4 regions of the Pseudomonas sp. DC1.2 genome follow, and region 3 is predicted to be linked to each of the others. Evidence: predicted binding sites of a transcription regulator. Region 3 holds the regulator's gene; each other region holds the start of a gene.
What was found. Region 3 encodes FliA, which starts transcription of late flagellar genes. Its sites were predicted from a motif close to CTAAAGTTTNNNNNNNNNNNGCCGNTAA; they were not measured.

Region 1: the regulator FliA is predicted to act here: its motif matches at 4,317-4,344, upstream of flgM (flagellar biosynthesis anti-sigma factor FlgM).
Region 2: the regulator FliA is predicted to act here: its motif matches at 5,472-5,499, upstream of RHM68_RS11815 (methyl-accepting chemotaxis protein).
Region 4: the regulator FliA is predicted to act here: its motif matches at 4,502-4,529, upstream of RHM68_RS18650 (methyl-accepting chemotaxis protein).

What each region holds. Positions count from the first base shown of each region.
Region 1 covers NZ_CP133782.1:4,069,365-4,077,111, forward strand. Annotated here, with positions in the region: gene flgD (flagellar hook assembly protein FlgD) at 1-388, opposite strand, end outside; gene flgC (flagellar basal body rod protein FlgC) at 404-847, opposite strand; gene flgB (flagellar basal body rod protein FlgB) at 851-1,258, opposite strand; gene cheR (protein-glutamate O-methyltransferase CheR) at 1,562-2,389, opposite strand; gene RHM68_RS18320 (chemotaxis protein CheV) at 2,436-3,368, opposite strand; gene flgA (flagellar basal body P-ring formation chaperone FlgA) at 3,452-4,213, shown strand; gene flgM (flagellar biosynthesis anti-sigma factor FlgM) at 4,382-4,708, shown strand; gene RHM68_RS18335 (flagellar protein FlgN) at 4,757-5,224, shown strand; gene RHM68_RS18340 (flagellar brake protein) at 5,314-6,060, shown strand; gene RHM68_RS18345 (MFS transporter) at 6,124-7,500, opposite strand; gene RHM68_RS18350 (glutamine synthetase family protein) at 7,572-7,747, opposite strand, start outside.
Region 2 covers NZ_CP133782.1:2,591,252-2,598,998, reverse strand. Annotated here, with positions in the region: gene RHM68_RS11850 (DNA topoisomerase IB) at 1-761, shown strand, start outside; gene RHM68_RS11845 (dienelactone hydrolase) at 777-1,814, opposite strand; gene RHM68_RS11840 (FMN-dependent NADH-azoreductase) at 2,063-2,674, opposite strand; gene RHM68_RS11835 (LysR substrate-binding domain-containing protein) at 2,803-3,711, shown strand; gene RHM68_RS11830 (MmcQ/YjbR family DNA-binding protein) at 3,708-4,067, shown strand; gene RHM68_RS11825 (DUF1294 domain-containing protein) at 4,078-4,506, opposite strand; gene RHM68_RS11820 (undecaprenyl-diphosphate phosphatase) at 4,503-5,333, opposite strand; gene RHM68_RS11815 (methyl-accepting chemotaxis protein) at 5,626-7,260, shown strand; gene pnuC (nicotinamide riboside transporter PnuC) at 7,464-7,747, shown strand, end outside.
Region 3 covers NZ_CP133782.1:1,730,515-1,738,261, forward strand. Annotated here, with positions in the region: gene flhF (flagellar biosynthesis protein FlhF) at 1-982, shown strand, start outside; gene fleN (flagellar synthesis regulator FleN) at 1,099-1,929, shown strand; gene fliA (RNA polymerase sigma factor FliA) at 1,926-2,666, shown strand; gene RHM68_RS07820 (chemotaxis response regulator CheY) at 2,835-3,206, shown strand; gene RHM68_RS07825 (protein phosphatase CheZ) at 3,229-4,017, shown strand; gene RHM68_RS07830 (chemotaxis protein CheA) at 4,047-6,293, shown strand; gene RHM68_RS07835 (chemotaxis response regulator protein-glutamate methylesterase) at 6,343-7,488, shown strand; gene RHM68_RS07840 (flagellar motor protein) at 7,488-7,747, shown strand, end outside.
Region 4 covers NZ_CP133782.1:4,130,680-4,138,426, reverse strand. Annotated here, with positions in the region: gene RHM68_RS18670 (TylF/MycF/NovP-related O-methyltransferase) at 1-580, opposite strand, end outside; gene RHM68_RS18665 (hypothetical protein) at 577-1,443, opposite strand; gene RHM68_RS18660 (inorganic phosphate transporter) at 1,617-3,230, opposite strand; gene RHM68_RS18655 (transporter) at 3,347-4,369, opposite strand; gene RHM68_RS18650 (methyl-accepting chemotaxis protein) at 4,644-6,266, shown strand; gene RHM68_RS18645 (hypothetical protein) at 6,380-6,826, shown strand; gene RHM68_RS18640 (GAF domain-containing sensor histidine kinase) at 6,823-7,747, opposite strand, start outside.

The DNA.
Region 1 (7,747 bases), 2.3 Mb from region 3:
GGCCCTTGGTTGGGTCATCGACCTGAGCGGTGCTGGTTTGCGCAATCACTGAACGACCAACCAGCGAAGAAGCCTGCAAAGCCTGCGAAGAGTTGTAGTTACCGGCCAGGGAGCTCACGGTAGTGTTGAGCGAGGTGATCCCTTCAAGGCTGCTGAACTGAGCCAGCTGCGCCACGAACGCACCGTTGTCCTGTGGTGAGAGCGGATTCTGGTTCTTGAGCTGAGTGACCAGCAACTGCAAGAACGCATCCTTGCCCAAAGTCTGGCTACCAGTGGCGCTGCTGGTGGCTGCCGCGAGCCCGTTGGTCGTCGAAGCAGTCTTCTTGACCGAAGAGTTCGCCAGGATGTCGGTAAGACTCAGGCTGCTGGTGGAATCGGTAATACTCATCGAGGTCGCCCCTTATCACTGACCGAGGGTCAGGACCTTCTGCATCATGGTTTTGGCGGTGTTCATCATTTCGGCGTTGGTCTGAAACGAACGACTCGCGGAAATCATGTCGGCCATTTCTTCGACGACGTTGACGTTCGGGTAGTAGACATAACCCTTGGCGTCAGCCGCCGGATGGTTGGGCTCGTAACGCGCCTCAAGGTTGCTCTGGTCTTCGACCACGCCCAACACTTGCACGCCTTGTCCCGCCGCGTCCTGGCTCTGGAACAGCGAATCACTGCCGCCGCTCTGCCCCCCCTGAAACATGGTGGCGAACACTGGGTGACGGGCGCGGTAGGTCTGGTCGATGCTCGACGAAACGGTCTCGGCGTTGGCAATGTTACTGGCGACGGTGTTCAGGCGAGTGGTCTGAGCACTCATGCCGCTACCGGCAATGTTGAAAACACTGGCAAGAGACATGAATTACTCTCCACGCAGGGCTGAAACCAGCCCTTTGAATTTGCTGTTGAGCAGGGTGAAACTGGCCTGGAAACCAATCGCGTTTTCCGCGTAATTGGACTGTTCCAGTTGAGCATCCACGGTGTTCTGGTCGATCGACGGTTGCATCGGCGTGCGATAGAGCAGCGACTCGTCGCCATCGCCCAGGCCTTGCGCTTCAATATGACGGCTGTTGGTCATGTTCAAGGCAAACGTCCCGCCCTTGGTTTTCTCGTTTTGTGCAGCAAGCACTTTGGAGAAGTCCAGATCCCGAGCCTTGTAGTTCGGGGTATCGGCGTTGGCAATGTTATTGGCCAGGACTTCGGCACGCTGAGCGCGAAAGCCCAGGGCTTGCTCGTGGATACCGAGCGCTTTATCGAAGCTGATGCTCATGTCGGGAAACCTTCGGGTGACCTGATTTTTCGTACTGGGAACATAGCAAGCCCCGTGCCAACCTATAAATCCTCATAAACCGCGGCTTTGCGGGCAGTGGCAAAGCGGCAATGCCAGAAAAGCGGCAACAGGTTTCCGCCGCCTGCCGCTTTTCTGCCGCTTTCTCGAGGACAACATCAATCAACAGCAGGCGCGAGGCTTGCCCGCCTCGCGCCTACCGGGACTGCGGCACTCGTGATAAATAACCGGGCATAAAAAAACGGGAGCCCTTGCGGACTCCCGTTTTTGTGTACCACTCACCCATTACTTCGCCTGGTAAATGATCCCTGGGCTGCATTGAACCATCTGGTAATGATCCGGCAGGCCGTTTAGCGCTTCCGAAGCGCCAAGGAACAAGTAGCCGCCCGGCTTCAATGTGCTGTGGATCCGTAACAGGATGTCCTTCTTCACCTCGGCGGAGAAGTAGATCAGCACGTTGCGGCAGAACACGATGTCGAACTTGCCCAGCGCGGCGTAGCTGTCGAGCAGGTTGAACGAGCGAAACTCCACGCGACTCTTGATCGGCGCCTTGATCGCCCAGCGCCCCGGACCTTTAGGGTCGAAGTAACGCTGTAAACGCTCGGGCGACAAGCCACGACCAATTGCCAGACTGTCGTACTCCCCGGTCTTGCAGTTGGTCAGCATGGTGCCAGACAGATCGGTGGCAACGATTTGCACACCCATCTTCAGTTGGCCCAGGTTGACCCGCTCGAACTCGTCGATGGACATCGACAGCGAGTACGGTTCCTGCCCAGACGAGCAGGCCGCCGACCAGATTCGCAGACGTTGCCCGGGAGCGGCCTTGATCGCTTCGGGCAGCACCTTGTTCTTCAAGACTTCAAACGGATAGGTGTCACGAAACCAAAGGGTTTCGTTCGTCGTCATGGCATCCACCACCATTTCGCGCAAACCGCTGCGCGGCTGGGTCTGGATGCGCTGAACCAGCTCACCCAAGGATTTGATGCCCTGCTGCTCCATCAGTTTGTTGAGACGGCTCGAGACCAGGTACTGCTTGTTTTCACCGAGCAAAATGCCACAGGCTTTTTCCAGGAAGACCCGGAACTGTTCAAAATCCAAATTACCCGTAGACAATGATGCCGCCTCTTAAATCGCGTTAACCGCCAAGGGCAAAAGGCCCTTAGCTGATGTCTGCTGCTTTGATCCGGTCGACTACCCGGGATGCCAGGTCATCAGGACGGAATTTGGCCAGGAAGTCATCGGCACCGACTTTCTTGACCATCGCCTGATTGAATACACCCGACAACGAAGTGTGCAGGATGATATGTAACTTTTGCATCCGTGGATCGCTGCGAATCTCGGCCGTCAGGGTGTAACCGTCCATCTCCGGCATCTCGATGTCGGAAATCATCATCAAGAACTCTTCTTCGGGCTTCTTGCCCTCTTCGACCAGCTTGCGAAGGTACTCCAACGCCTGCCTTCCGTCGTTCAACGCGACCACTTCAACGCCGATCGTTTGCAGGCAACGCGTCACCTGTTTGCGCGCCACCGACGAATCATCGACCGTCAGCACACGCAGCGAAAGCGCCTTGTGCTGGGTTTCGACATCCACCACGCCGACCGAAATGGCTTCCGGTGTCGGTGCTACTTCCGCCAACACTTTCTCGACATCAATGATTTCGACTAACTGATTGTCGACCCGAGTCACAGCCGTGAGGTAGTGATCGCGTCCCGTGCCCTTGGGAGGTGGATGGATCTCCTCCCAGTTCATGTTGACGATGCGCTCCACCGACCGGACCAGGAAACCCTGAGTCTTGGTGTTGTACTCCGTAATGATCACGAAGGGATTGCTTTGATCGAGCAACCGACCGGCACCGGTCGCCATCGCCAGATCGAGAATCGGGATGGTTGCACCCCGAATACTTGCTACACCGCACACGACAGGACTGGACTTGGGCATCAGAGTCAGCTTGGGGCATTGCAGCACCTCGCGAACCTTGAACACGTTGATCCCATACAGCTGCTGGCCGTCAAGACGGAACAACAACAGCTCAAGGCGATTCTGCCCTACCAGTTGCGTGCGCTGGTTTACCGAATCCATTACACCAGCCATGCCAAGACTCCTACACCAACGCTAAGTGTGTGTTGCGACGCACATTCATCAATAAACGGCACGGCGCTTGCTTTTTAACCTGTATGAACGCACAAACGACATTTTTCCGACGCCTGACATCAAACTACCGCAAATTGCTTTGTGCAATGTCGGCTGTTTGCCTTCTGCACCCTGGCAGCCCTGCCGTTGCTGATACGGTTACCTTGCCTGACATGCTTATCGGCGTCACTCAGGGCTTTCTTGAATTCACCGTAGAAGACTATCTGGCAACCAGTCAAACGGTAGGCCGCTACGAAATCAAGGTTAACCAACTTGATCCGCGGCTCCGCATGCCGATGTGTGACAAGGAATTGACAGCGTCCCTGGAGAGTCCGGGCACTCCGATCGGTCGCGTCACGGTCAAAGTTCGTTGCGAGGGCGCTTCCCCATGGACCGTATTCGTACCCGCTCAAGTGCGCCTGTTTCGGGAGGTTGTCACCACCACTCGGCCCCTCAAGCGCACCGGCATAATTGAACCCGGCGATGTGGTCATGCGTGAGCGCGACATCAGCCTGATCAACCAGGGCTATTTCACCTCGCTCGACCAGGCCATCGGGCAAAAACTTACCCGACCAACGGTCACCGATCAGGTCCTGACACTGGTCCACCTCGAACAGGCTGAAGTCATCAGCAAGGGCGACCAAGTGGTGATTATCGCCCGCAGTGGTACGCTCAGCGTGCGCATGCCGGGAGAGGCCCTGTCCAACGGCGGCCTGCGAGAACAGATTCGAGTGAAGAACCTCAACTCGCAACGGGTCATCAAGGCGCAGGTCATCGCGCCGGGCCAAGTGGAAGTGTCCATGTAGGGCTCTCTGTTTTGTGAAGCTATGGCGCGTTTCGGGGCTGTTGCTTAAACTGTGCCCCACGCCGGACAAGCGCTGGCGCATGCATGCTCATTGATAAATGAGCCTAAAGTTTTCGAAGCGATAGCCGAAAACATGGCAAGCGTCCAAATACCCAGAGGTTTTTTTATCATGGTCATCGATTTCAGCCGTTTGAACAGCTCCTCGTCACTTACGGGCAGTACACGTACCAGCGCCAACAAGGAAACCGCCGACGCCGGCAAATCCGCGCCGCTGAATACCCCGGCCGAACAGGCCAGTACCGTAAAAAGCGGGGAATCGGTACACCTCAGCAATGAGGCTCAACAGTTGCAGAAGGTCACTGACAAGCTGCGCGATCAACCTGCCGTAGACAACGCCCGTGTGGCCGAGTTGAAAGCCGCGATTGCCGATGGCAGCTATAAAGTCGACAGCAACCGTGTAGCCAGCAAACTGCTCAACTTCGAAGCCCAGCGCTAGGCCATCGCCTGCGCCAGGCTTTTGGACGCTTAAAACCCAAGGCCAGCCATGCACGACACTAATCTACTGCAACTGATCACCGACGATTTTGCTCCAGCGCAACATTTGCTGGAGTTACTGCAAACCGAATCACTGGCTTTGCACGGTCGCGACATGCCACTGCTCGAAGAAATTCTGGCGCAGAAACAGGCACTGATCATTCTGCTCGAACAGCATGGCCGCAAGCGCAGCGAAATCCTCGCCAGCCTGAAATTACCAATCGATCGCAATGGCCTTGAGCAACTCGCCAGCCATTCGAGCATTGGCGATCAACTACTTGAGCAAAGCGATGTGCTCACCGATCTTCTGGCTCAATGCCAGGCGGCCAATGTCAAAAATGGCCAGTCGATCCAGATACAACAGGCCGCCACGGCCAATCAGCTAAAAATCCTCACCGGCGGGGAACCGCCTGCACTCTATGACGCCCGCGGCTCCACCTCCAAGATGGCTAAGCCACGCCCGCTCAGCCAGGCTTGAGCGCGCAGATGAGCACGCACTATCAAGATGCGAGACATGCTGGCAAAATGCCGGCTAGCAGCCTAATTTTGCTTGGAGATTGAGAAACCGTGTTCAATGCCTCAAACGCGGAAGATGCTCCGCAGCCCCCCAAGGTACTCACCACGCCCCTGGAAATCTCCGGCAATCTGCGGCAGCTGCAAGACAGCCACGACCCGCTGATCATCACGTTTCACGAGCGTAGTCAGCGTTTCCAGAGCTATCTGGTGGACGTCGATCGTGACACTGGCACTATTGCCCTGGACGAAATGATTCCTCGCGACGGTGAACGCTTCCTGATGGCTGGCGAACCGTTTCGCGTCGAAGGCTTCCACGACGGCGTGCGTATCGCCTGGGAAAGCAACGGCCCGCTGGCCATCGACGAATCCGGCGGTGGTCGCTGCTATCGTGGCGCACTGCCTGAAGAGGTCGTCTACCACCAGCGACGCAATGCTTTTCGCGCGGCGTTGAAGTTGGCGCAACTGGTGAATGTTGAAGTAGCCGGCGAAAAACTCAAGGTGCCGATCAACGGCAAGCTGCTGGATATCTCCGCCACCGGCTGCAAATTGCGTTTTGAAGGTGATATCACTTCCAGCCTGCAATTAGGCCAAGTCTACGACCGTTTCATGGCCGCCCTGCCCTTCGGCAATATGACGGCGCCCGTAGAACTGCGCTATCTGCACTTCGAAGAAAGAATCGCTATCACGTTCGCCGGCGTGCGCTTTCACAACATGAGCGGCCTGGTGCAGCGACAGGTCGAGCGCTTCGTCTATCAGCTTCAGCGCGAGGCACGGCGCTTCGATAAAGACGATATGTAATACGACGCTTCAATAAAAAACGGGCAGCCCCTTGCGGTGACTGCCCGTTTTTTATGCGTGGTTTTAAGGTCTGGCCTCGGTAAAGCTTTGCTCGCGAGCCGCCTCTGGATCTTGAGGCTTGGGGTCAGTTTCGGGATCAGGCTCAACGACAGGCTCTGGATCAGGCACTGGTTCCACCGGACTGTGCATCTGCTCATGCACCACCTGCTCATCGACCCGCGGGTCAAGGGCTGCCACTAATGGCGAATTCGACATGCTGTCTGGCATCGCGACGTGATGCAGAGGAGCATCGTCCACCTGGTGCAGGTTGGTCACCGCTTTAGGACGAATTCGCCATACCAGCACCAGCGCAAAGAAGCTGAAGAAGGCATACAGCATGTGGCTGCCAAACAGTTTCATCAGCACCCCGGCCACCAGCGGGCCGATACTGGCGCCGACGCCGTAAGTCACTAGCAACATCGCGGTCAACGACACTCGACGATCACCTTCAACGTGGTCATTGGAGAACGCTACCGCCAGCGGATAAAGACAGAACTGCACCAGCGAGCACAGGAAGCCGGCGATGAACAACACCTCCAGCGGCACCTTGGTCATGATCGCCAGCGGCAGCGCGGCCACTGCGAGAGACAAAGCAAAACAACGGATCAACAACGCCCGGTCATAACGATCAGACAACCAACCCAGCGGCCACTGCACCAACAATCCGGCAAAAATGCAGCTACCCATGAACAGACCCACCTGCTCGGTGGTCAGCCCTTGTTGGGAAGCGTACAGCGGCGCCAGACCGTAGAACGAACCCACGATCAACCCGGCACCTAACACCGTGCTCAACGACTGCGGCACGCGCTTGATGAAGAACCTCGGTTCCATGGGCGCAGGGTGCAAAGGCGCAGGGTGAATCCGCCGCGTCAGGGCCACCGGCACCAGGCACAGGGCGAAGCACAACGCGACCAGCATCAGCAATTCAAGACCCAAGGCCGGGTGCATGACCAGAATCAGTTGACCCAACACCAGCCCCAGGTACGAGGCAATCATGTAGCCGCTGAACACCAGCCCACGCTGCTTGGCTTCGGCCTGCTCGTTGAGCCAGCTTTCGATAACCATGTATTGGCACATCATGCCCAGGCCGACGATCACCCGCAGCACCAGCCAGGCCGGCAACCAATTAATCAACCCATGCCCCAGCACCGCAGCGCCAACGATACCGGCACACGTCGCATAGGCCCGGATGTGTCCGACACGGGCAATCAAGCGGTGGCCGATCTTGCCGCCCAGTACCAGGCCAAAATAGTTGGCAGCCATCAACGCACCGACCCATAGGCTGTCGACATGGTCGGCCGCCAGGCGCAAGGCCAGGTAAGTACTCAACAAGCCCGAGCCGATCAACATCATCAGCGAAGCAAAATAAAGCGCTCGAAAGGATTTCCAGATTTGGCGCATCGGCGTTCCGAGCGGCTCCTTGCAGTGAGGATCGGGCTATCGCAGAAGATAGCCCGAAAGACGACGAGTCGTCAGGCCTGGGCTGCTAACACACGCCGTTCCCAGGGAGTAATTTCATCAAAGAAGCTGGTCAATTCCATGGTCTTCGAAGCGATGTAACCTTCGATGAACTCCTTGCCGAACAGTTCCTTGGCCAATTGGCTACGTTTCAGACGCTCAAGAGCCGCGTGTAAGGTACATGGCAACG
Region 2 (7,747 bases), 860 kb from region 3:
GGCGCGAAGTACGCGATGCCGACAAATATTCCCGCCTGCGGGATTTCGGCCGGGTCTTGCCGAAACTGCGTAAACAATTGGAAGCACTGCTGGCAGCGCCCGGCTTCAGCCGCGACAAAGTCATGGCCACCGTGATTACGCTGCTGGATGCAACGCTAATCCGGGTCGGGAACACTCAGTACGCGCGAGACAATCGCTCTTATGGACTGACCACCTTGCGCAGCCGACACGTCGAGGTCAACGGCAGTGCGATACTGTTTCAATTTCGCGGCAAAAGCGGGGTCGAGCACCAGATCACCGTCAAAGACCGGCGCCTGGCGCGCATCGTCAAACGCTGTTTGGAAATCCCGGGGCAAAACCTGTTTCAGTACCTGGACGAAAACGGCGAGCGGCATACCGTCAGCTCGTCTGACGTCAACGCGTACCTGCAAACGCTCACCGGCGCCGATTTCACGGCCAAGGACTACCGCACCTGGGCCGGCAGCGCACAGGCGCTGGCGGTGTTACGAAAGTTACGGTGGGAGCCAGAGTCCGATGCCAAACGGCATGTAATGGAGATGGTAAAAAACGTCGCCAAACAGTTGGGCAACACCCCGGCGGTCTGTCGCAAGTGCTACATCCATCCGGCGGTGGTCGATGGCTTTTTGCTGGGTGCCCTGGCCGAACTACCTCGACCAAGGCTGCGCAAAGGGCTGCGAGCCGAAGAAGTCGGACTCGCGGTTTTTCTCGAGAAAATGGCCGAAGCAGCCAACATACGCTGACCTGAATCGCGACCGTTATTGGTCGGCAGTCTGTAAGCCCGCTCGGCTCGGCTTACCCAAAGAGTGGGAGAAGAAGCGCCCGGCTTCGGACACCAGATTGCGGTGAATGTCTTCTCGATCGACACCATCAGCGTCCGTGCACAGGGCCGGCATGGCGGCGATCTGTTCTGCGGTACAAGGTGCCATGAACACAAAGTGCCCGGCGCCCACCAGCAGCTTGAAGTCCGGTGCGACCGGTAATTTACGCGCCAACGCAGCGGCGTTTTTGTCGAAGGGCACCAGCATGTCGCCGTCGCCGCTGTACAGCAGCACCGGCACATGAACACCGGCCAGGGTGTGACGACCGAACTTGAGGCTCAACGGCGCCATCAGCAGCAGGGCATGCACCCTCGGGTCGGCCACGGGCGCCAAATCATCACGATCAACAATCAATTCACCTTGAGTGTTACAAGCATCACGGTCGTCGGGACGCTCGTGGCAATAGCGGCGCAGGCGATCCAGATCGGGAGTAGCGCCGGAGAGTATCAGTGCCGTTTCGCCTCCTGCGGAGTAACCGATGACACCCACCTGATCGGCGTTGACGAACGGCGCAAGCATGGGATCGCCCAAAGTCGCAGTAATCGCTTCGGAAATTTGCAGTGGTCGACCGTAGAGGTTGCTCAGCGTGCCCAGACGGCTGTGGTCCGTGGAGTTGTCGCCGGGATGAAACACCGCCACCACCACAAATCCTTTGCGCGCCAGTGACGTGGCCAAGTCGTGCAAAGCCAATGGGGTGCCGGTGTTGCCATGCGACAGCATCAACATCGGAAAGCGGCCAATGGCGATCTTGGTGTCTTCACCTGCCGCCACTGCGTAGCCTTCGAGGGTACTGGAGTGTTCTTTGTCGCTGGAAGGATAAAAGGCGATGGCACGCATCGGCTGCAAATCCAGCGGATCAAGAAACGTCATCTCATGAAAGCCGACGCTCCAATGGGGATGTGGCGCAGGCGCGGCGTGCACTGAATTCAGGCTGCTGAGCAGACAAATCAGGAATGTTGCACAAAGACGCACCATAGGATGCCCCACCTTTATTACATGACCGGGAAGCCCGTTCTGCTTCAAGTGCCGAAGACACAGCCTTGTGCCCGTAATTACGGCCACCAGTATCGTTGCAGAGCGGGGACGTTAACCCTCGACTGCATAACCTGGGCCAAAAGCTGAAAATCACCAAAAACAAAAAACTCTGTATCTGGTTATTACGATCACCAGAATACAGAGTTTTTGGGGGTGTGCCTGAGCTGTTTAAAGACTTTACTAAAGCCTTACGCAGCGGCGAACAGTTGCTCGCGAATCTGCACATGAGCATCGTTCATGGCTTTGGCGCGGACGTCATCGCCGTAGGCCAGGCCGTGCGCACGCACGAACTCGATGTCGGTGATGCCCAGGAAGCCGAACAGCACTTTCAGATAGTCTTCGTGAGCGACGCCGCTCGCTTGGCCTACGTGCATGCCACCGGTGGTCGAAACGATGATGATTTTCTTGCCACCACACAGACCTTCGGGGCCGGCTTCGGTATAGCGGAAGGTCTGACCGGCGACCGCGATGCGGTCAATCCAGGCCTTGAGTTGGGTCGGAACAGTGAAGTTGTACATCGGCGCGGCAATGACCACAGCATCGGCGGCGATGAATTCGGCCAGCGTCGAAGCACTGAGTTCGGCCTCGTGCTGTTGAGCCGCGTCACGCAGCTCAGCGGTGGTGCCGGCAGCGACCAGGGTCAGTGCAGAGAAATGACTGATAGCGTCGGCGGCGAGATCACGGTAAGTCACAACAGCAGTAGGCTCGGCGACTTGCCAGGCGTTGACCACTTCGCTGCTTAACTGACGGGAAGCCGAGTTGTCGCCCAGAATGCTTGAATCGATATGCAACAGTTTCATGTGGGATCTCCAAGTGAGGATCGCCACAGGGCGATCTGATGGGGGCGATCCTACGCATGAAACCAATAGTCGATTAGCAGGCAACAATGCGATAGTTTGTCTCACTGATAGAACAATCGGGAAACGCTATGCAAGACCTCAACGACCTCTACTATTTCGCCAAGGTGGTCGAAGCCGGCGGCTTCGCAGCCGCAGGCCGTTTACTGGGGATTCCCAAGTCGCGGTTGTCCCGACGCATCGCCGAGCTAGAGGAACGCCTGGGCGCTCGCCTGCTGCAACGCACCACCCGGCAACTGAAGCTGACCGCCGTGGGCGAGCGTTACTTGCGCCACTGTCAGGCAATGCTGCTGGAGGCCGAAATGGCCGATGAAGCGGTGGCCAGCATGTCCAGCGAGCCCAAGGGGCGGTTGCGCGTCTCAAGCCCGGTGGGGCTGGCGCATGAGATTCTGGCCGGGGTCATCAGCGACTTCATTGAGAAGTTTCCTCAGGTTCAACTTGAAGTCATCCTGGTCAACCGGCGTGTGGACCTGGTGACCGAGGGCATCGACGTTGCCCTGCGGGTTCGCGAGTCGGGGGATGAAGACCCGCTGCTGGTCACTCGACGCCTGCGTCAGGCGCAGATGCTCTTGGTCGCCAGTCCGGCGCTCCTGACGGGACAGCAAATAAATCACCCCGACGACCTGAAAAACCTGCCGGCGCTCGGCGCCCTCGAGCCCGATCGCCTGGTCCATCTACGTTTACTTGATCAGCAGGGTAAGCACTACGACCTCACGTTCGAAGCACGCTTGGGTATCGACGATTTCATCGTCCGCAAAGCCTGCACCCTTGCCGGCCAGGGTTTTACGCTATTGCCCATGATGTATTGCGAGCAGGCACTGAAAGACGGCTCACTGGTGCAACTGCTGCCTGACTGGTCGATACCCGGCGGGTGGCTGCACGCGGTCTATCCTCACCGGCGCGGGGTGATGCCGGCCGTGCGCGCCTGGATCGACCATTTGGTCGAATCATTCAATGCCTGTGGGAGCAGACTCTTATGACGGCACAACGCATGAGCGAAAAGGACGTCGCCCATTTTTGCCTAGCCCTGCCTGGAGCCCGAGAGGACTACAAATGGGGGGGCGTGCGGGTGTTTTCGATTGCCGGGAACAAGATGTTTGCGTTACAGAACCTGCGCGGCGAGTCCCTGGCGTTCAAGGTCGACAAGGACCTGTTTCTGGGGCATTGCGACCGGCCGGGCATCCATCCAGCGCCCTACCTGGCTCGAGCACAATGGATCATCATGCAGGCCCCCTACCCGCTGAGGGCCGAAGAGCTGCAAGGTTTGCTGCAACGCTCCCATCAACTGGTGGTGAGCAAGTTGCCCAAGCGGACCCAGGTCGGGCTGCTGCTTTGAATCGACTGTTCTAAAAAAGCGCCAGCAGATGAGCGCCGATGAACAACTGATCGATCCAGAACACCTGATGCAGTAACACGACGATCCAGAACAGCAGTTGAAAAGAGACTTTGCGAGTCTTGTGCCGAAACACTTGCTGAGCCAACAAGGCGCCGGGCCAGCCGCCCGCCAATTCCACCGCGTGTAAAACCTTCTCCGACGTGCGCCAACTGTCGACGCGAGCCTTGCGCTTGTCGCTCCAGTACAGAAAAAACGCCAGCACGCTGACGATGGCATAGGCCATGAGGGGAATCAGCGACACCCCGTGCAGCCACAACGCCAGCGACCCGTACAACGGCAGCGCGCAGAGGCCTGCGAACACCAGCAGTTTCAACCGAGGGTACTGAATCGCGCCCCCAGACCGGCGTCCGGGGCTGTTGCACGCGCTGGAATCTCTCATGGCTTGGCAGCGGCCCAATCCACCCAGCCAAACTGCCAGGTGGCGAGAATCAACAGGCCGAATGCGATGCGATACCAGGCAAACGCCACGTAGCTGTGGCTGGCGATGAACTTAAGTAGCCCCTTGACCGCGATCATCGCAAAGATGAACGCGGTGACGAAGCCAATGGCGAACACAGGAAAGTCTGCCGCCTCGAACAGATGACGGTATTTATAGCCCGAGTACACCGCAGCACCGACCATGGTCGGCATGGCCAGAAAAAACGAAAACTCGGTGGCGGTTTTGCGCGACAAGCCAAACAGCAGACCGCCAATGATGGTCGAGCCGGAGCGTGAAGTACCGGGGATCATCGCCAGGCACTGGGCAAAACCGACTTTCAGGGCATCCTTCCAAGTGATCTCATCAACCGTTTCGGCATGCACTTCGTGTTGCCGGCGTTCAGCCCACAAAATGATCACCCCACCCACCACCAACGCCGTGGCCACGGTGATCGGATTGAACAGATATTCGTGGATCACATTGGCAAAAATCACCCCCAGGACCACTGCCGGGAGGAAGGCAATCAGCAGGTTCGCAGTAAAACGCCGGGCGCGGGGCTGAGTCGGCAAGCCGATGACCACGTCGAGGATCTTGCGGCGGAACTCCCACACCACGGCCAGGATCGCCCCTAACTGGATGATGATATTGAAGGCCATGGCCCGCTCACCGCCAAAATTGAGCAAGTCCGCCACGATAATCTGGTGCCCGGTGCTGGAAATGGGCAAAAACTCCGTCAACCCTTCTACAACGCCAAGAATCACTGCCTGCAAGGCGGTCCAAAGATCCATCAATCCCCCAAAAAGCACTGCGTCATCGCAGGCCTCGTTAATGTTTTTTCGAACGCGACATGCGCTCGACGTCGCTAAAGTTGTGCGCGCACAGGATCCACACAAAACGGTAAAAATCCCGTGAAAAATCAAGTTGGATTCAGGTTTTTCCGCGCGAGGCCGAAATCCTATCAGACAGGCCTGAATAACGCCGCAGCGTAATTGGACTTGCGTCGCATAGGCTCGATCAGCAAAGCATGGTTGGATGCTGGCAATCGTCTATTACAAGAAAAAAAATCGGAGTGACAGCGTTATGAACAGCTTGCGCAGTGTGTCGATCAGCCGACGTTTGTGGCTCATCTTGATCGTGGCCGTCGTGATGTTATTGACGCTGGGCGTGTTGATGCTCAAGCAGATTCACGATGACCTCTACCACGCCAAGACCCAGAAAACCCAGCACGTGGTGCAGACCGCGAGCGGCATTCTGAGCTACTACCACGACCTTGAAACCGCCGGCACCCTCACCCGCGACGCTGCGCAAAAACAAGCCCTGAGCGTGGTTCGTGGCCTGCGCTACGACCAGAACGACTATTTCTGGATCAACGACCTGACGCCGGTGATGGTCATGCACCCGGCCAACCCTAAACTCGAAGGTCAGAACCTCTCGGCGATCCGTGACCCGGACGGCTTTGCGGTGTTCAACGAAATGGTCACCATCGCCAAGGCCAAGGGCGCCGGGATGGTCAATTATCGTTGGCCGAAACCAGGTGCCAATGCGCCAGTGGAAAAAACCTCATACGTCAAACTGTTCGAGCCTTGGGGCTGGGTGATCGGTTCTGGCGTTTATATCGATGACTTGCAGGCCGAGTTCTACGGCCAGGTCTGGGAGGCTTCGATCGTCGGCTTGGCGATTGCCCTGATCATGGCGCTGCTGGTGATCATGATTGCCCGCAGCATTGTGCGTCCGTTGCAGGAAACGGTGAACGCCATGGCTAACATCGCCAGTGGCGAAAGCGACCTGACCCGCAGCCTCGATACCCACGGCCAGGACGAAGTCACGCAACTGGCGCGGCACTTCAACGCCTTCACCACCAAGTTGCGCCAGGTGATCAGCCAGCTACAGGTGTCCGCCAGCGCCTTGGGCCAGACCTCCAGCGAATTGGGCGACGACGCCGTCCAAGCTCAGCAACGTAGCCAACAGCAATCCCAGCAAATGGAGTTGGTAGCCACCGCCATCAATGAAGTGACCTACGGCGTACAGGACGTGGCTAAAAATGCCGAGCATGCCGCCAGCGAAATGCGTAACGCCGAGTCCCAGGCGCAGCAGGGACAAATCAACATCGATGGCAGCCTGCAACAGATCGACAAGCTCTCGGGCACGATTAATCAGGCGGTGGAAGTCATTCGAACGCTGGCTGCCGAAAGCACCCAGATCGGTAGCGTCCTGGAAGTCATCCGTTCGATTGCCGAGCAAACCAACTTGCTGGCGCTCAACGCGGCTATTGAAGCCGCCCGTGCCGGCGAGCAAGGCCGAGGGTTTGCCGTGGTGGCCGATGAAGTGCGCCTACTGGCTCAACGCACGCAGAAATCCACGGCTGAGATTCAGTCGATGATCGAGCGCCTGCAAAACCATTCCGAAGCGGCGGTCAAGGTGATCGGCGACAGCAGCCAAGCGTCGCAATTGACCATCGAACAGGCAGGCCTGGCGGGGGCCAGTCTGAGTGCCATCGGCCAGGCGTTGCGTAACCTCAACGGACTGAATGCGTCGATCGCCAGTGCAACCCTGCAGCAGGCACACGTGGTGGAAGACATCAACCAGAACGTCACCCAGGCGGCCGGGCTGTCGCACAGCACAGCCCTGGCAGCCGAGCAGTCAAGCCTGGCCAGTGTTCGGCTCAAAGCGGTGAGTGAAGAGCTGAGTGGGTTACTTAGGCAGTTTCGCGTTTAAGCGCTGTCTACCTCAGCCGCCTGCGTTTGGGGTAGACACGGCGCAAGCCCTGATGCCTATAGATTCGACATGACGCCTGACGGGTAGCGAGGGAACTGTCCCTCGCCACCCGTCAGGGTTGTCGTGGATGGCGGGTCACTAACGCACTCCCTTGCTCTCTGGGTACAATCCGCCCCCTTCTTCGACTTCCCCAAGGTATCTCCATGTCCGGGCTTGAACTGTTTGCCGCCGCCCTCGGCGTCATCGCCGTCTGGCTGACCGTCAAACAGAACCCATGGTGCTGGCCGATTGGGCTGGTCATGGTGCTGCTTTACAGCTGGATCTTCTACGACGTGAAGCTGTATTCGGACATGCTGCTGCAAGTGATTTATGCCGCGTTGCAACTCTACGGCTGGTGGCAATGGACGCGCGCAGGCGCGACGCATGAGGGGCGCGACATCAGCACCCTGAATCGCCGTTCGATATTGCAGGGGCTGGCAGTGGGCGC
Region 3 (7,747 bases):
CCCTGCGCCGGCCCCGGCCTACGCCGCTGGCGGTGTCGATCCGCGAGCATTTGACTCGATGCGTTTCGAACTCAATAGCTTGCGCGAGTTGATGGAAGTACAGCTTGGCTCCCTGGCCTGGAATCAACTGCAAGGCAGTCGCCCCGCCCAGGCTAATCTCTGGCGTCGCTTGCAACGCATAGGCCTGTCTGGCCCGCTGTCGCGCGATCTGCTGGCGATGATTTCTGACATTGAAGAACCCCGTCAGGCCTGGCGCATGTTGTTGGCGCACCTGGCGCGGATGATCGCCACCCCCGAAGTCGAACCTCTGGAAGAGGGTGGCGTGATTGCGATGGTCGGCCCTGCGGGCATGGGCAAGACGACGACGCTGGCCAAACTGGCGGCCCGTTATGTACTCAAGTACGGCGCGCAGAGCATCGCGCTGGTGAGCATGGACAGCTACCGCATTGGCGCTCAGGAGCAACTCAAGACCCTGGGCCGGATTCTCAATGTGTCGGTGACCCACGTCGATCCGGGTCAGTCCCTGGCGCAGGCGCTGGATCCACTGTTGCGCAAACGCGTGGTGCTGATCGACACCGCCGGCCTCCAGGCCAGCGACCCGGCGCTGCGCATGCAACTTGAAAGCCTGGCCGGCCGTGGCATCAAATCGAAGAATTATCTAGTGCTGGCAACCACCAGCCAGAAGCAGGTCCTGGCGGCCGCTTATCACAGTTACAAGCGTTGCGGTCTGGCTGGGTGCATCCTGACTAAATTGGATGAAACGGCGAGTCTGGGCGAGGTGTTGAGCCTGGCCATCAGTCATGAATTGCCGGTGGCGTATCTCACCGACGGCCCGCGGATTCCGGATGATTTGCATCTGCCGCGTCGTCACCAGTTGGTCAGTCGCGCGGTGAGCGTGCAAATGCAGGAAGAGCCCAGCGAAGAAGCTATGGCTGATATGTTCGCTGATATCTACCACAGCCCGACCAAACAGGTCGGCTGAGGTATTCATCAACAGTTTTTGTACCTACATCGATGGCCTGCCATGCATTGTTCCGATGGTGAACGCGCAGCCAGTAATGTGGCCTCCGTCTAAGTAAGACAAGGTAAAGAAATAACATGGGCAGCATGCATCCCGTACAGGTGATCGCGGTGACCGGCGGCAAAGGTGGCGTCGGGAAGACTAACGTGTCAGTAAACTTGTCCCTGGCTCTAGCTGAGCTTGGCCGACGGGTCATGCTGCTGGACGCTGACTTGGGATTGGCCAACGTCGACGTTCTACTGGGTCTCACACCCAAACGGACGCTGGCCGACGTGATTGAAGGTCGCTGCGAGCTGCGCGACGTTTTGTTGCAGGGCCCTGGCGGTATTCGGATCGTTCCCGCGGCGTCCGGCACGCAGAGCATGGTGCATCTGACACCGGCCCAACACGCCGGCCTGATTCAGGCGTTCAGCGATATCGGTGACAACCTTGACGTCCTGGTGATCGACACGGCCGCAGGCATTGGTGACTCGGTCGTCAGTTTCGTGCGCGCTGCGCAAGAAGTGCTGCTGGTGGTCTGTGACGAGCCGACCTCGATCACGGATGCCTACGCCTTGATCAAACTGCTAAACCGCGATTACGGCATGAACCGCTTCCGGGTCCTGGCCAACATGGCACAGAGCCCGCAGGAAGGTCGCAACCTGTTCGCCAAGTTGACCAAGGTCACAGACCGTTTCCTTGACGTCGCCTTACAATACGTCGGCGCCGTGCCTTATGACGAAAGCGTGCGCAAAGCCGTGCAGAAGCAGCGCGCCGTCTACGAAGCCTTTCCGCGTTCCAAGTGCTCACTGGCGTTCAAAGCCATTGCACAAAAGGTCGACACTTGGCCGCTGCCCGCCAACCCGCGCGGCCACCTGGAGTTTTTTGTCGAGCGTCTCGTGCAACAAACCGCAGGGCCCGTCCTATGACATCAAGTGGCTACAACCTCTACAAGAAGTCTGCACGTGACTCACAATACGAGCTGATTGAGCGTTACGCGCCACTGGTCAAACGCATTGCTTACCATTTGCTGGCGCGTCTGCCGGCCAGTGTCCAGGTCGAAGACCTGATCCAGGCCGGTATGATCGGGCTACTGGAAGTCTCAACCAAATACGACGCCAGCAAAGGTGCCAGCTTTGAGACCTACGCGGGCATTCGAATCCGCGGCGCGATGCTTGATGAAGTCCGCAAGGGCGACTGGGCACCACGTTCCGTTCACCGCAATACGCGAATGGTGAGCGACGCAATTCGTTCTATTGAAGCTAAAACCGGCCGTGACGCTAAAGATCACGAGGTTGCGGCCGAACTCCAATTGAGTCTCGACGATTATTACGGGATTTTGAACGATACCTTGGGCAGTCGGCTCTTCAGTTTTGACGACCTGTTGCAGGACGGCGAACACGAAGGACTGCACGAGGATGGCGCCAGTGCTCATACGGAGCCGTCACGTGATCTGGAAGATGAACGGTTCCAGGCCGCGCTGGCGGACGCGATTGCCAATTTGCCGGAGCGTGAGCGGCTGGTGTTGGCGCTGTACTACGACGAAGAGCTGAACCTCAAGGAAATCGGTGAGGTCCTGGGGGTCAGCGAATCGCGGGTCAGCCAGTTACATAGCCAGTGCGCGGCCCGTTTGCGGGGGCGTTTGGGGGAGTGGCGAGCGCGCTGAAGGCAGTGTGGGGGACACTGCGAACGAGGCTGGTGCGGTGATGAACGGCACCGGTCTTGCTCTGTTGTGCTCCACGCAGTCATCGAGTGCTTTGCCGGATTGATTGAAATGGCGCGTCCAGGTGCTGGGCGCGTTTAAGACTGCTTGGAGGTCGAATTGGACAAGAACATGAAAATCCTCATCGTTGATGACTTCTCAACGATGCGGCGGATCATTAAAAACCTGTTGCGTGACCTTGGGTTCACCAACACGGTCGAGGCTGACGATGGCATTACTGCCATTCCGGTTCTCAACAGCGGGAGCATCGACTTTCTGGTAACGGACTGGAACATGCCTGGCATGACCGGTATCGATCTGCTGCGTCATGTACGTGCCGATGAAAAGCTCAAGCACCTGCCGGTGCTGATGGTGACCGCTGAAGCCAAGCGCGAGCAGATCATCGAAGCGGCCCAGGCCGGTGTTAACGGCTATGTGGTCAAACCCTTCACGGCCCAGGCGTTGAAAGACAAAATCGAGAAAATTTTCGAACGCATCGGTTGAGAAACTGCGCCACGGGGGAGCTATGGAGCATAACGAATCTTCACAGGGCGATTTTGAATCGACCCTGAAAAAACATGCGCGCGAACTGGTCGACAGCCTTGAAAAAGGTAAATTCGGCGATGCTGTGCAACTGATCCATGAGCTCAATCAGACCCGTGACCGAGGCCTGTATCAGGAAGTGGGTAAGCTCACTCGTGAGCTGCATAGCGCGATTGTCAATTTTCAGATCGATCCGCACATGCCGCAAGCCGAGGAAGTGTCACAGATCACGGACGCCACCGAGCGTTTGGGTTACGTGGTCAAGCTGACTGAGGCCGCCGCTAACCGCACCATGGACCTGGTGGAAAACGCCACGCCGCTGGTCAATGGTCTGAGCCAGGAAGCTCAGGCGTTGAGCACCGACTGGGGACGGTTCATGCGTCGCGAAGTCGGGGCCGAAGAGTTCCGCGAGCTGGCTCGGCGAGTCGACGGTTTCCTGACACGCAGCAGCGAAGACAATCGCGTGGTGTCGAGCAACCTCAACGACATTCTGCTGGCCCAGGATTACCAGGACCTCACCGGTCAAGTGATCAAGCGCGTCACCCAACTGGTCACCGAAGTCGAAAGTAATTTGCTCAAACTGGTGCTCATGGCAAGTCAGGTAGACCGCTTTGCGGGCATCGAACATGACCGTGATGCGATGCTGGCTGAAAAAGATCCACAAAAACATCTCTCTCAGGGTGAAGGTCCGCAGATTCATGCCGATAAAAGAGAAGACGTTGTGTCCGGTCAGGACGATGTGGACGATTTGCTTTCCAGCCTTGGATTTTAGGTTTTTAAACCTGTAGGAGCACCCCATACATGAGCTTCGGCGCCGATGAAGAGATCCTTCAGGATTTCCTGGTTGAGGCCGGCGAGATTCTAGAGCTACTGTCCGAACAACTGGTCGAACTTGAAAGCCGACCGGATGATGCAGACTTGCTCAATGCAATTTTTCGCGGTTTTCACACTGTAAAAGGGGGCGCCGGCTTCCTCCAGCTCAACGAGCTGGTGGAGTGCTGTCACATCGCCGAGAACGTGTTCGATATCCTGCGCAAGGGTGAACGTCGCGTCGACTCGGAACTGATGGATGTGGTTCTCGAAGCACTGGATGCGGTGAACGGCATGTTCACTGAAGTCCGCGAGCGCGGCCCGATCACGGCCGCCACTCCAGAGTTGCTTGCAGCGTTGGCCCGTCTGGCCGAGCCGCAAAGCGCCGACGAAGTAGCACCTGTTGCCCACGTGGCCGAAGAACCGGTGGCCGAAAGCGAATCAGGTGACATCACTGATAACGAATTCGAACAACTGCTGGACTCGCTGAACGCCGTCAAGGCCCAGGCCGAGGCCCCGACAGCTGCGCCAACCCCCGCCAGCGCCGAGGTGGGTAGCGACGAAATCACTGATGCCGAGTTCGAGTCGTTGCTCGATCAACTGCACGGTAAAGGCCAGTTCGCTGTCGATGCGGTGACCGCACCTGCTGCGCCTGTCGCCTCCGCGCCGAAAGTGGCAGGCGACAGTTCGGACATCACCGACGACGAATTCGAGGCATTGCTCGATCAGCTGCATGGCAAGGGCAACTTTGCCGTGGAGGCGCTGGAGTCGGCGATTGCTTCGGCTCCGACACCGGCTGCGCCAACCGCCAAAGCGGCGGGCGGCGATCTGATCACCGACCACGAATTCGAGTCGCTGCTCGACGAATTGCACGGTAAAGGCAAGTTCACTGAGGTAGGCACCGGTTCTGCGTCGTCTTCGGTGGCGGCTCCAGTGGCCAAGGCGCCTGCGCCGAAACCCGTGGCCAAAGCGCCTGAGCCTAAAGCCGAGGCGCCGAAACCGGCCGCTGCTGCTCCGGCACCTGCCCGCGCTCCCGCCACGCCGTCACCGGAAAAACCGGCCAGTGAAGCCGAGACCACCGTGCGGGTTGATACCGCGCGTCTCGACGAAATCATGAACATGGTTGGCGAGCTGGTACTGGTGCGTAACCGCTTGGTACGCCTGGGCCTCAACAGCGGCGACGAAGCCATGTCCAAGGCTGTGTCGAACCTTGATGTGGTCACGGCTGACCTGCAAACCGCGGTGATGAAAACCCGGATGCAACCGATCAAGAAGGTCTTCGGGCGCTTCCCGCGTCTGGTTCGCGACCTGGCCCGCCAGCTCAAGAAAGAGATCAACCTGGAGCTGGTCGGCGAAGAAACCGACCTCGACAAGAACCTCGTCGAGGCCCTGGCCGACCCGCTGGTCCACTTGGTGCGCAACGCGGTCGACCATGGCATCGAGTCGCCGGAAGAGCGCGAAGAGTCTGGCAAGGCTCGCGGTGGCAAGGTGATCCTGGCTGCCGAACAGGAAGGCGACCATATCCTGCTGTCGATTTCCGATGACGGCAAAGGCATGGACCCGCACGTCTTGCGTGCCATCGCGGTAAAACGCGGGGTGATGGACAAGGATGCGGCAGATCGGTTGAGCGATACCGAGTGCTACAACCTGATTTTCGCACCGGGCTTTTCGACCAAAACCGAGATATCCGATGTGTCCGGTCGTGGCGTGGGCATGGATGTGGTGAAAACCAAGATTTCCCAGCTCAACGGTTCGATCAACATCTACTCGACCAAGGGCCAGGGTTCGAAGATCGTCATCAAGGTGCCACTGACCCTGGCGATCATGCCGACGCTGATGGTCATGCTCGGCAACCAAGCGTTTGCGTTCCCTCTGGTGAACGTCAACGAGATCTTCCACCTCGACCTGTCACGCACCAACGTGGTGGACGGTCAGGAAGTGGTGATCGTGCGGGACAAGGCACTGCCGTTGTTCTACCTCAAACGCTGGCTGGTCAGCTCCGCGGCTCACGAAGAGCAGCGCGAGGGCCATGTGGTGATCCTTTCGGTGGGCACTCAGCGGATCGGTTTTGTCGTCGATCAACTGGTCGGCCAGGAAGAAGTGGTCATCAAGCCATTGGGCAAAATGCTCCAGGGAACCCCGGGCATGTCCGGCGCCACCATCACCGGTGACGGCCGTATTGCACTGATTCTGGATGTCCCGAGCATGCTCAAGCGTTACGCCGCACGGCGTATTTGATTCTGGTGGGGCGGGGCGACTGAGCCTCGCTCCGTCTAACGGAGTGTTTATGGTAGTCAAAGTCCTGGTGGTGGACGATTCGGGGTTTTTCCGCCGCCGCGTCTCGGAAATTCTTTCAGCGGATTCGAATATCCAGGTTGTCGGTACGGCAACCAACGGAAAAGAGGCGATCGATCAGGCGCTGGCCCTCAAGCCAGACGTGATCACCATGGACTACGAGATGCCGATGATGGATGGCATCACGGCGGTGCGGCACATCATGCAGCGCTGCCCGACACCGGTCTTGATGTTCTCTTCGCTGACGCACGAAGGCGCCCGGGTCACCCTGGATGCGCTGGACGCTGGTGCGGTGGATTTCCTGCCGAAGAATTTCGAAGACATCTCGCGTAACCCGGAGAAGGTCAAGCAACTGCTGTGCGAGAAGATTCTGAGTATTTCGCGCAGTAACCGTCGCGCCAGTACCTACAGCGCCCCGGCCCCAGCGCATGTGCCCGCTCCAGCGCCGGCGCCTTCGAGCACCAGCAGTTACGTCAGCACCGCGCCGGCACGTCCGGCACCCGCACCGATCCCGGCGCGCATGCCTGCACATGCTCCAGCGTCGTCAGGTTCCTTGTCGCACGCGCCAAAACGCAAAGCCTACAAGCTGGTCGCCATCGGCACGTCCACTGGCGGCCCGGTCGCGCTGCAACGGGTGCTGACCCAATTACCGGCCAACTTCCCGGCGCCAATTGTGTTGATCCAGCACATGCCGGCTGCTTTCACCAAGGCCTTTGCCGAGCGTCTGGACAAGCTGTGCCGCATCAGCGTCAAGGAAGCCGAGGACGGTGACATCTTGCGTCCGGGGCTGGCACTGCTGGCACCGGGTGGCAAACAGATGATGATCGATGGCCGTGGCGCGGTGAAAATCCTGCCCGGTGACGAGCGTCTGAATTACAAGCCTTGCGTAGACATCACCTTTGGCTCGGCCGCTAAATCCTACGGCGACAAAGTTCTGGCGGTGGTGTTGACCGGCATGGGCGCCGACGGTCGCGAAGGCGCGCGTCTGCTCAAGCAGGGCGGTAGCGCAATCTGGGCTCAGGATGAAGCCAGTTGCGTGATCTACGGCATGCCGATGGCCATCGTCAAAGCCGACCTCGCGGACGCGATTTACAGCCTGGACGATATCGGCAAGCACTTGGTCGAGGCGTGTCTCTGATGGATGTGCTCAGCCTTATCGGGATCATCATGGCGTTTGTCGCCATCATTGGCGGCAACTACCTTGAAGGCGGTCACCTCGGCGCTCTGGCTAATGGCCCGGCGGCGTTGATCGTACTCGGTGGGACTGTCGGTGCGGCGCTGTTGCAATCGCCGATGAGCGCTTTCAAGCGCGCCATGCAGATTCTTGCCTGGATCCTGTTTCCACCGCGTGTGGATTTGGCCGGGGGCATTGATCGGGTGGTGAACTGGAGCCTGAC
Region 4 (7,747 bases), 2.4 Mb from region 3:
TTGGCATGTACGGCAGGAAGGTTTGCAGCGCAACTTTGGTCGATTCGTACAGGTCGGTGTCGAGGATCAGCATCGCTACTACCAAGTCAGGACGGGTCTTGACCCATTCCGGAACGGTCTTGACGATGTCGCCTTTGACCAGCTCGCAACGCGGTATCCGGTTGACCGGGCGCAGCAGGTCGTTGGCGTCGATCATGTCCTGGATCAGTGACTGGTCGGTGTCCGAGAACATGGTCTCGTTGACGTCGGCCGGGTCTTCTTTCTGGTCGATGCTCTGGAAGCCTTCGAACGTGTCGAAGCCAATGATCGAGCGGTTGATCGCGTAGGGTTCCAGAATCATCGACAAATGCATGTAGAGCATCAGCGAATTGCCCTTGTACACACCACACTCGATGATCGCACCCGGTATTTCGGCCACTTTCTTGAACAGTTCCATGCGCGACAGTGCCGCGGTCACGCCGATGCGGTTGGCGAAGACGAACGGCGCATCGGCTACATACTCGGCATCGACCCGTTTCAGGACATTGGCGCGTGTTTCGTTGTACTGGGCCTCGGCGGGCGTGATGCGACGCTTGGTCATTGCTGGATTCCTTGGAAGTTCGAAAAGTCGTGGGCGTGGAAATAGTCTTTGAACCCTGCGGCAACGTCAGTGCAGGCGCTGTCGACGTTGATCGCACCGCGTTTGTGCTTTAGGTCGTCGAGGTGCATCAGGCGAAAGTCCACGCTGAAACGGGTCTGTTGGGTGTGGTTGGGAACGGTGCCATGCAGGTGCGAGCCGGAAAAAATCAGCATGTCACCGGTGTTACCGGCAATGCGTACTTCAGACGCGCTATTGATCGCTTCCAGTGGCACTGGGTGGAGGCGGACTTCCTCTTTGAGGTTGTCCTTGGCTTTGTGCCGTTGATTGCTGATCCAGTCGTTGAGGCTCCATTCGCTGGAGGTGTTCTGCACCGGCACGTCGAAATAGCCGCCGTTGATCATCATGGTTTGGTCGGTGCTGATGGTGTAAACCGGCATCCAGGTATTGATCTGGCAATCGACGCTGCCGTACCAGGTATCGCGATGGGGCTTGTAGGCGTAGCTGACGCCCGCGTGCAGGTACTCGTAGTTGGGCACGACGCGAATCCGCGGCACGTCGAAAATATACTCGCGCGGGTCGGCGCCGATTTCATTGATGAAGCTGAGGATCAATTCTTTGGCGCGCAGGCTGTTGGTGAACTGGCCCTTGAGTCGTGTCACCAGCACCACGAATTCTTCCACCGGCATCAGGGTGTGCAGGGCCTGGTGGCGGGTCTCGCCATTGAACGCGGCGGTGATGCTTTCCTGGGCGAATGCACACAGCGCTTTGGCGGCACTCAGCTCGGTGTTCAAGAAAATATCGCCGGTGTAGATGGCTTCTTTGAAGTCAGCTTTTTTCTGAAGCTGATTGATGTACAGATTCACGGCTCTTCCTCCTGAATGCATCGACTCTCATAAGCATCGGCCTGACGTTTGCAAACTGAAGCGCGAGCCCGCGCTGGCCAGTCAATGCCCGTGTCATGACGAATAAATGGCAGGGCCAAAACTGAAAAATCCCGGACGGAAACCCGGCCGGGATTCGGGTGATACGCCGAAGGTTAGAACAATTGAGTGAACAGCCAATACAAACTGCCCGACAGCACAATCGCTGCTGGCAACGTCAGCACCCAGGCCATCAACAGGTTGCGGATGGTCTTCATCTGCAAGCCACCGCCGTTGGCGATCATGGTCCCGGCTACCCCTGAGGACAAGACGTGCGTCGTGGAGACCGGTAAACCGAACATGTCAGCAGCGCCGATGGTCAGCATGGCCACGGTTTCTGCCGACGCGCCTTGGGCGTAGGTCAGGTGTGTCTTGCCGATTTTTTCGCCGACGGTCACCACAATGCGTTTCCAGCCGACCATGGTGCCCAGGCCCAGCGCGATGGCCACGGCAATTTTCACCCACAGCGGAATGAATCGGGTGGCGTTGTCGATCTGTTGCTTGAACAGTTGCAGCTTGTCGTGGGTGTCGGCGTCGAAATTGCCGACCTTGTTCTTGTCCATCAGGCGAATGGTTTCGCTGGTCAAATACATGTCGTTGCGCACGTTGCCCATGGCTTCAGCCGGCACTTTGGACAGTGAGCCGTAGCCCTTCACTTCGCTACCGATGTTGCCGGCCAGTGCGGCGAGGGCGGGAACCAGTTGTGGCGTAGCGTCCTTGCTGCGCACGTAATCGGACAGCACCGCCCGAGGGTCGGCTGGGGCTGGCAACGGCGTATTTTTTACCAGTGCTTGTTGGGTGACTTCGGCGACGGCGGCGAACTGCAATACCTGATCGGCCGGCATCGTGCGGTTCAGCGCATACGCCATCGGCAACGTGCCGACCAGAATCAGCATGATCAGGCCCATGCCTTTCTGGCCGTCGTTGGAACCGTGAGCAAATGACACGCCGGTGCAGGTCAGGATCAGCAGGCCACGAATCCACCACGGTGGCGGGGCATCGCCTTTGGGCGCTTTGTACAGCGCCCGATTCTTGACGAAAGCGCGCAAGGCCAGCAGCAACAACGCGGCAAAGCCAAATCCTACCAGCGGCGAAAGCAGCAAGGCGTAACCGATTTTGGTTGCCTGGGCCCAGTCCACACCACTGGTGCCATCACGGCCATGCATCAGGGCGTTGGCCACGCCGACGCCAATGATCGAGCCGATCAAGGTGTGGGACGACGACGCTGGCAGCCCTAGCCACCAGGTGCCGAGGTTCCACAGGATGGCGGCGATCAGCAGGGCAAAAATCATTGCGAAACCGGCCGATGAGCCGACTTGCAGAATCAGCTCGACGGGGAGCAGGGCGATGATCCCGAACGCCACTGCACCACTGGAAAGCAGCACACCGAGAAAATTAAAGAAACCCGACCAGGCTACGGCAAAGTTCGGCGGTAGCGAGTTGGTATAAATTACCGTCGCGACGGCGTTCGCGGTGTCGTGGAAACCATTGACGAACTCAAAGCCCAAGGCGATCAGTAATGCCACGCCCAGCAGCAGAAACGGTGTCCAGGTGGTCACCACCGCACCGAGTTCGTGCATGTCGTGCATCAAACTGTAGGCGGTGAACAGTAGCCCGCTGCCCAGTACCGCGAAAAAAATCACCAGAGTGAACACACCGGGCTTTTTATCAAACCGTGGTCTGGCACCGCGGGCGGACGCTGGGGCGGCGGTCAATGAGGGCGTAGCCATGACGGGCAATCCTGAGGGCGGAAGGAATGTTCGTCATGATCGTCTCAAAATGTTACAGAGAGGCTGCGTTGCGTCAGTGTTTGGTCTTTCTGGGGGGCGTTTGATCTCAGCTGCGCTCAATAATCCTGACGCTTGCGAAACGCCCAGCGTCCGGCAATCAGGGTAAACGTCACCACCAGCGCCACCAGAATCCAGAAACCCTCAGGGTCGCCGGAGAGCGGGACACCGCCGACGTTCATGCCAAAGAAGCCGGCGATGATGTTGATCGGCAGTGCCAGTACCGTGACCACCGTCAGGGTGAACAGCGTGCGGTTGCTCTGTTCGTTGAGGTTGGCGGCGATTTCCTCCTGCAACAACTTGATCCGTTCGCCGAGGGCCGTGAGGTCGTTGATGATCAGGGCAAACTCCTCGGTGGACTTGCGCAACTCCTTGACGTCCTCCTTTTGTAACCACTGCGGTGGACGGTTGAGCAAGCGCAGCAATGATCCCGGCTCCAACGCCAACAGCCGTTGCAGGCGCACCAGCCATCGACGGTTAGCCCCTAGCTCGGCGCGGTTGGTGGACAGTTTTGACGACAACAACTCATCTTCGATCTGATCGACACTTTGGCTGGTCTTGCGCACGATTTGCGTTAGCACTTCCCCTTGATCGCGCAATAAATGCACCAGTAACTCCAGCGGCGAACGAAAGCATTCACCGGCTTTGACTGACGAGCGCAGCTTGTCCACTGAGTGCAGCGGTTGTAGTCGCGCGCTGATAATCAAGCGACTGCGGGCACACACCCAGAGCGTCGAGACATCCGACGACACCATGCTGTGGAGGTTGAATACCACGTCATTGACCACGGCCAACAATGCTGAGTCGACGTGCTCGATGCGCGTTGAGCGTGAGCCTTCGTGCAGCGCTTCGAAAAACTCTACTGGCAGCTCCAGGTGACTTTTCATCCAGCGCTCACAGGCCGCGTGGGCGAGGTTGAGGTGCAGCCAGAGGAACTCTTCGGCAGCGTCTGGTTGCTGCAGGCATTGCAGGGCTTTGGCCGAATCGATCTCTTGGCCGCGTTCGCCGGGGAGGAAACGGAACCCGTAAAGCAGGCCGAACAGATCGGGATCACGGTGGCTTTGATCAATGCTGTGGTTCATGAAGTCTCGCTGAAGGAAGCGCCTGCCGGGATTTCACAGGCTCACTGAACCGCATCATTGCAGGGTGTTTTGACCGTTTTGTGACGGTTGTATGGCGCCGTAAAACTGACTGTTACCAGTGGTCGGAATGGGTTCAAGAACGGCGATGGAACGCCGATGACGCAGGCATGTAGTTGTGCGGCGCTTGTCACGAGCCAGCGGCGCAGACAGGGATGTTCGGATGTCTTTTCACGCCCATCAAAGCGTGCCTTATTCCTGTCATGAGTATCAGCCGATGCTGCAAAAATCCTTGAGAGCACAAATTCTCGCCCTGTTAAGTGGCAGCCTGCTGGCGATGTTACTGATCGCCCTGGCCTGCTTTCACTTTCTGTCCAGCGGCGTACAAAACTACGCCAACCTGATCGACGGTCCGCTGCACACTTCGCAACTGATCGACGAAGCCAACCTGCAATTCAAGGTTCAGGTCCAGGAATGGAAAAACGTTCTGCTTCGCGGCAAGCAGCCGGCCGATCTCAATAAATACTGGCAGCAGTTCGAAGATCGCCAACGCGACGTGCAGGGGATTCTCGGCGAATTGACCGCGCAGAAAGACCTGGACGCACAACTCAAGGCGCGCATTGAACGACTGCGTGACGAACACCGCCTGCTGGGCGCTGCTTATCAGAAGGGCCGCGATGCCTATGTTGCTGCCGGTGCCGACCCAACGGCCGGCGACAACGCGGTCAAGGGCGTGGACCGTGCTACCAGCGATCAGATGAGTGAGCTGGTCAGCGAATTACGCAAGCATGGCACCGAGCAGTCGGCATTGATCAGCGCCAGCGCCGAACGCACGGTGCTGCTGGGTATCATCGTGATGTTGGTGTCAGGGTTGTTGATCGGCCTGTTTAGCCTGTGGCTGGTCAACCGTCAGTTGGTGGCGCCGATTCGCAAACTGATCGATTACGTGGCGCAACTGGCCAAGGGCAAGTTCGCCGAGCGTGTGGACAGCCGCCGTCAGGACGAACTGGGCAAGCTGGCGACCGCTGCCAATACGCTGCGTGACTTTCTCGCTGAAACCTTCAGCCGTTTGCAGCGCAGTGCGTCGGAACTGGACAGCGCCAGCGGCGAACTGAATGCCATCGCCAGCCTCATGGCCAGCGGCACCAACGAGCAGTTCACCCGCACCGATCAGGTGGCCACGGCCATGCACGAAATGTCCGCCACCGCGCAGGAAGTGGCTCGCCACGCGGCCGATGCGGCGCGTGCGGCCGACGATGCCGACCAATCCGCCCAGCAGGGTGAGCAGGTCATGCAGGGCACCATTCACACGATCACTCAGATGCGCGGCGAAATCGCCAACACTGCCACGGTCATCCGGCGTCTGGAAACTGATAGCGGGCGTATCGGCAAGGTTCTTGAAGTGATTCGCGGCATCGCCGAGCAAACCAACTTGCTGGCGCTCAATGCCGCGATTGAAGCGGCACGTGCGGGTGAAGCCGGACGCGGTTTTGCCGTGGTAGCCGATGAGGTGCGCAGCCTGGCCCAGCGCACGGCGGCGTCGATCATCGAGATCAACCAGATCATTCAAAGTGTGCAGACCGGTGCGGTGGACGCAGCTCAGGCGATTGAAAGCGGCCAGTCGCGCAGCGAAGAAAGTGTCGCTCAGGTGACTGAGGCTGGGGCCATGCTGGAGCGCATCACCCATGCCGTGGAAGCGATTCGTGACATGAACCGCCAGATCGCTACCGCTGCCGAAGAGCAGACCTCGGTGGCCGAGGACATTTCGCGCAACCTCACTGAGATCACCAGTATCGCCAGCACCAACCTGGACAACGTGCAGCGCACTGAGGCGGCAAGCCACAACCTGCATGGGTTGTCGGGGCAGTTGAACGAAGTCACGGCCCGTCTGAGCGCCTGACGGAAAATACCTGTGTACCGGTTTTTTTACCGACGCGGTACACAGTTTCCCTCAAGTTTGGCCCGTCTGTGTCGATGACGGATTTACCTTTAACTTAAAAAAGGATTGGACCCATGGTCAGCATCACCTCGATTTCGATCAACCAGACCCTTTCTACGCCGTCCAGCAACGTTGCCGTCAAGGGCAGCAGCGAAGACACCAGCGCAACGACGGCCACGGGCACTGCCAGCGCATCCGGCGGCACCGCTAAGGCGTCTGGCGGCGGGGCACCTGTGTCTGGCGGCGGCAGCACCAGTGGTAGCACTGAATCGTCGGCGGTAAAAGCAATGCGCAAGCAGATCGCCCAGCTGCAAAAGCTATTGCAGGAACAGCAGCGTCAACTGCAAGCGATTCAGGCCAAGCAGGAAAGCCCTGAGGCCAAAGCGACGGCTGTCGCGGCGGCGCAATCGCAGATCGCAGCCACTTCCGGTTCGTTGCAGACCGCGACCGCGGCACTTTTGCAGGCGTTGCAAAAATCCAGTTCGAGCACCTCGGGTTCTTTGGTCAGCACCACGGCTTAAATTGTCGAGGGCAGGCTGAACGTAAACAGCGTGCCGTGCTGTGCCGTGGACGCAACATGCAGGCGACCGCCATGGGACTGAGCAATCTGGCTGGCAATGTAGAGGCCCAGCCCCAGGCCCGCTTGAGGGGCGTCGCGGTTGTGGCGCGTATAGGGCTGGAAAAGGTGCGGCAGCACTTGCTCGGGGATTTCCCCTTGGTTTCTGACCGCCAGCATCAAGGTGCCTTGATCCGCGAGTGCAGTGATCTCGACCTCACCGTCGGTATCACCATGCACCATGGCATTGGCCAGCAGGTTGGACAACAGCTGTGCGACGCGTGCGCGATCACAGTGAATACCCCGTAAAGGGCTGATCGATGAGCGAATGACCCGTTGCGGATACAGGCTCTGGATCTCTGAAACGATATGCTTGAGCGCGTCGTCAAGGTCTTGGCACGCTTGGATATTGACCGGAATGCCATTGCCCAGTCGTCCACGGGCAAAGTCGAGGACGTCATCCACCAACTGCGCGGCGCGTTGCGAGCTAGTGAGAATGTGGTTCACCAGTCGGTCACTGGCCGGGTTCGAAAACTTGCGTTGGAGCATTTCGGCCGCCGCACTGATGGCGAACAACGGGTTGCGCAAGTCATGACCGAGTACGGCGATGAATTGTTCGCGCAGCTCGCAGGTGTGCCGTTCCTGATGCAGTGCAGCTTCGGTCTGTTGATGGTTTTCCTCAGCCTCGATCTGTAGCGCCAGCATCCGTGCGAACGACGCCATGGTGCTCTGGATCTTGCTGGACTTGAGTAGGGCCGGTTCCGGGTCGAGTGCGCAGATCGTGCCGAAAAAGCTGCCATCGGTGCGGAACACGGGCACCGAGATATAGCTTTCGAATTTGTACAGGCGAGGCGTGTGATGGTCTCTGTAGAGCGGGTCTTCACTG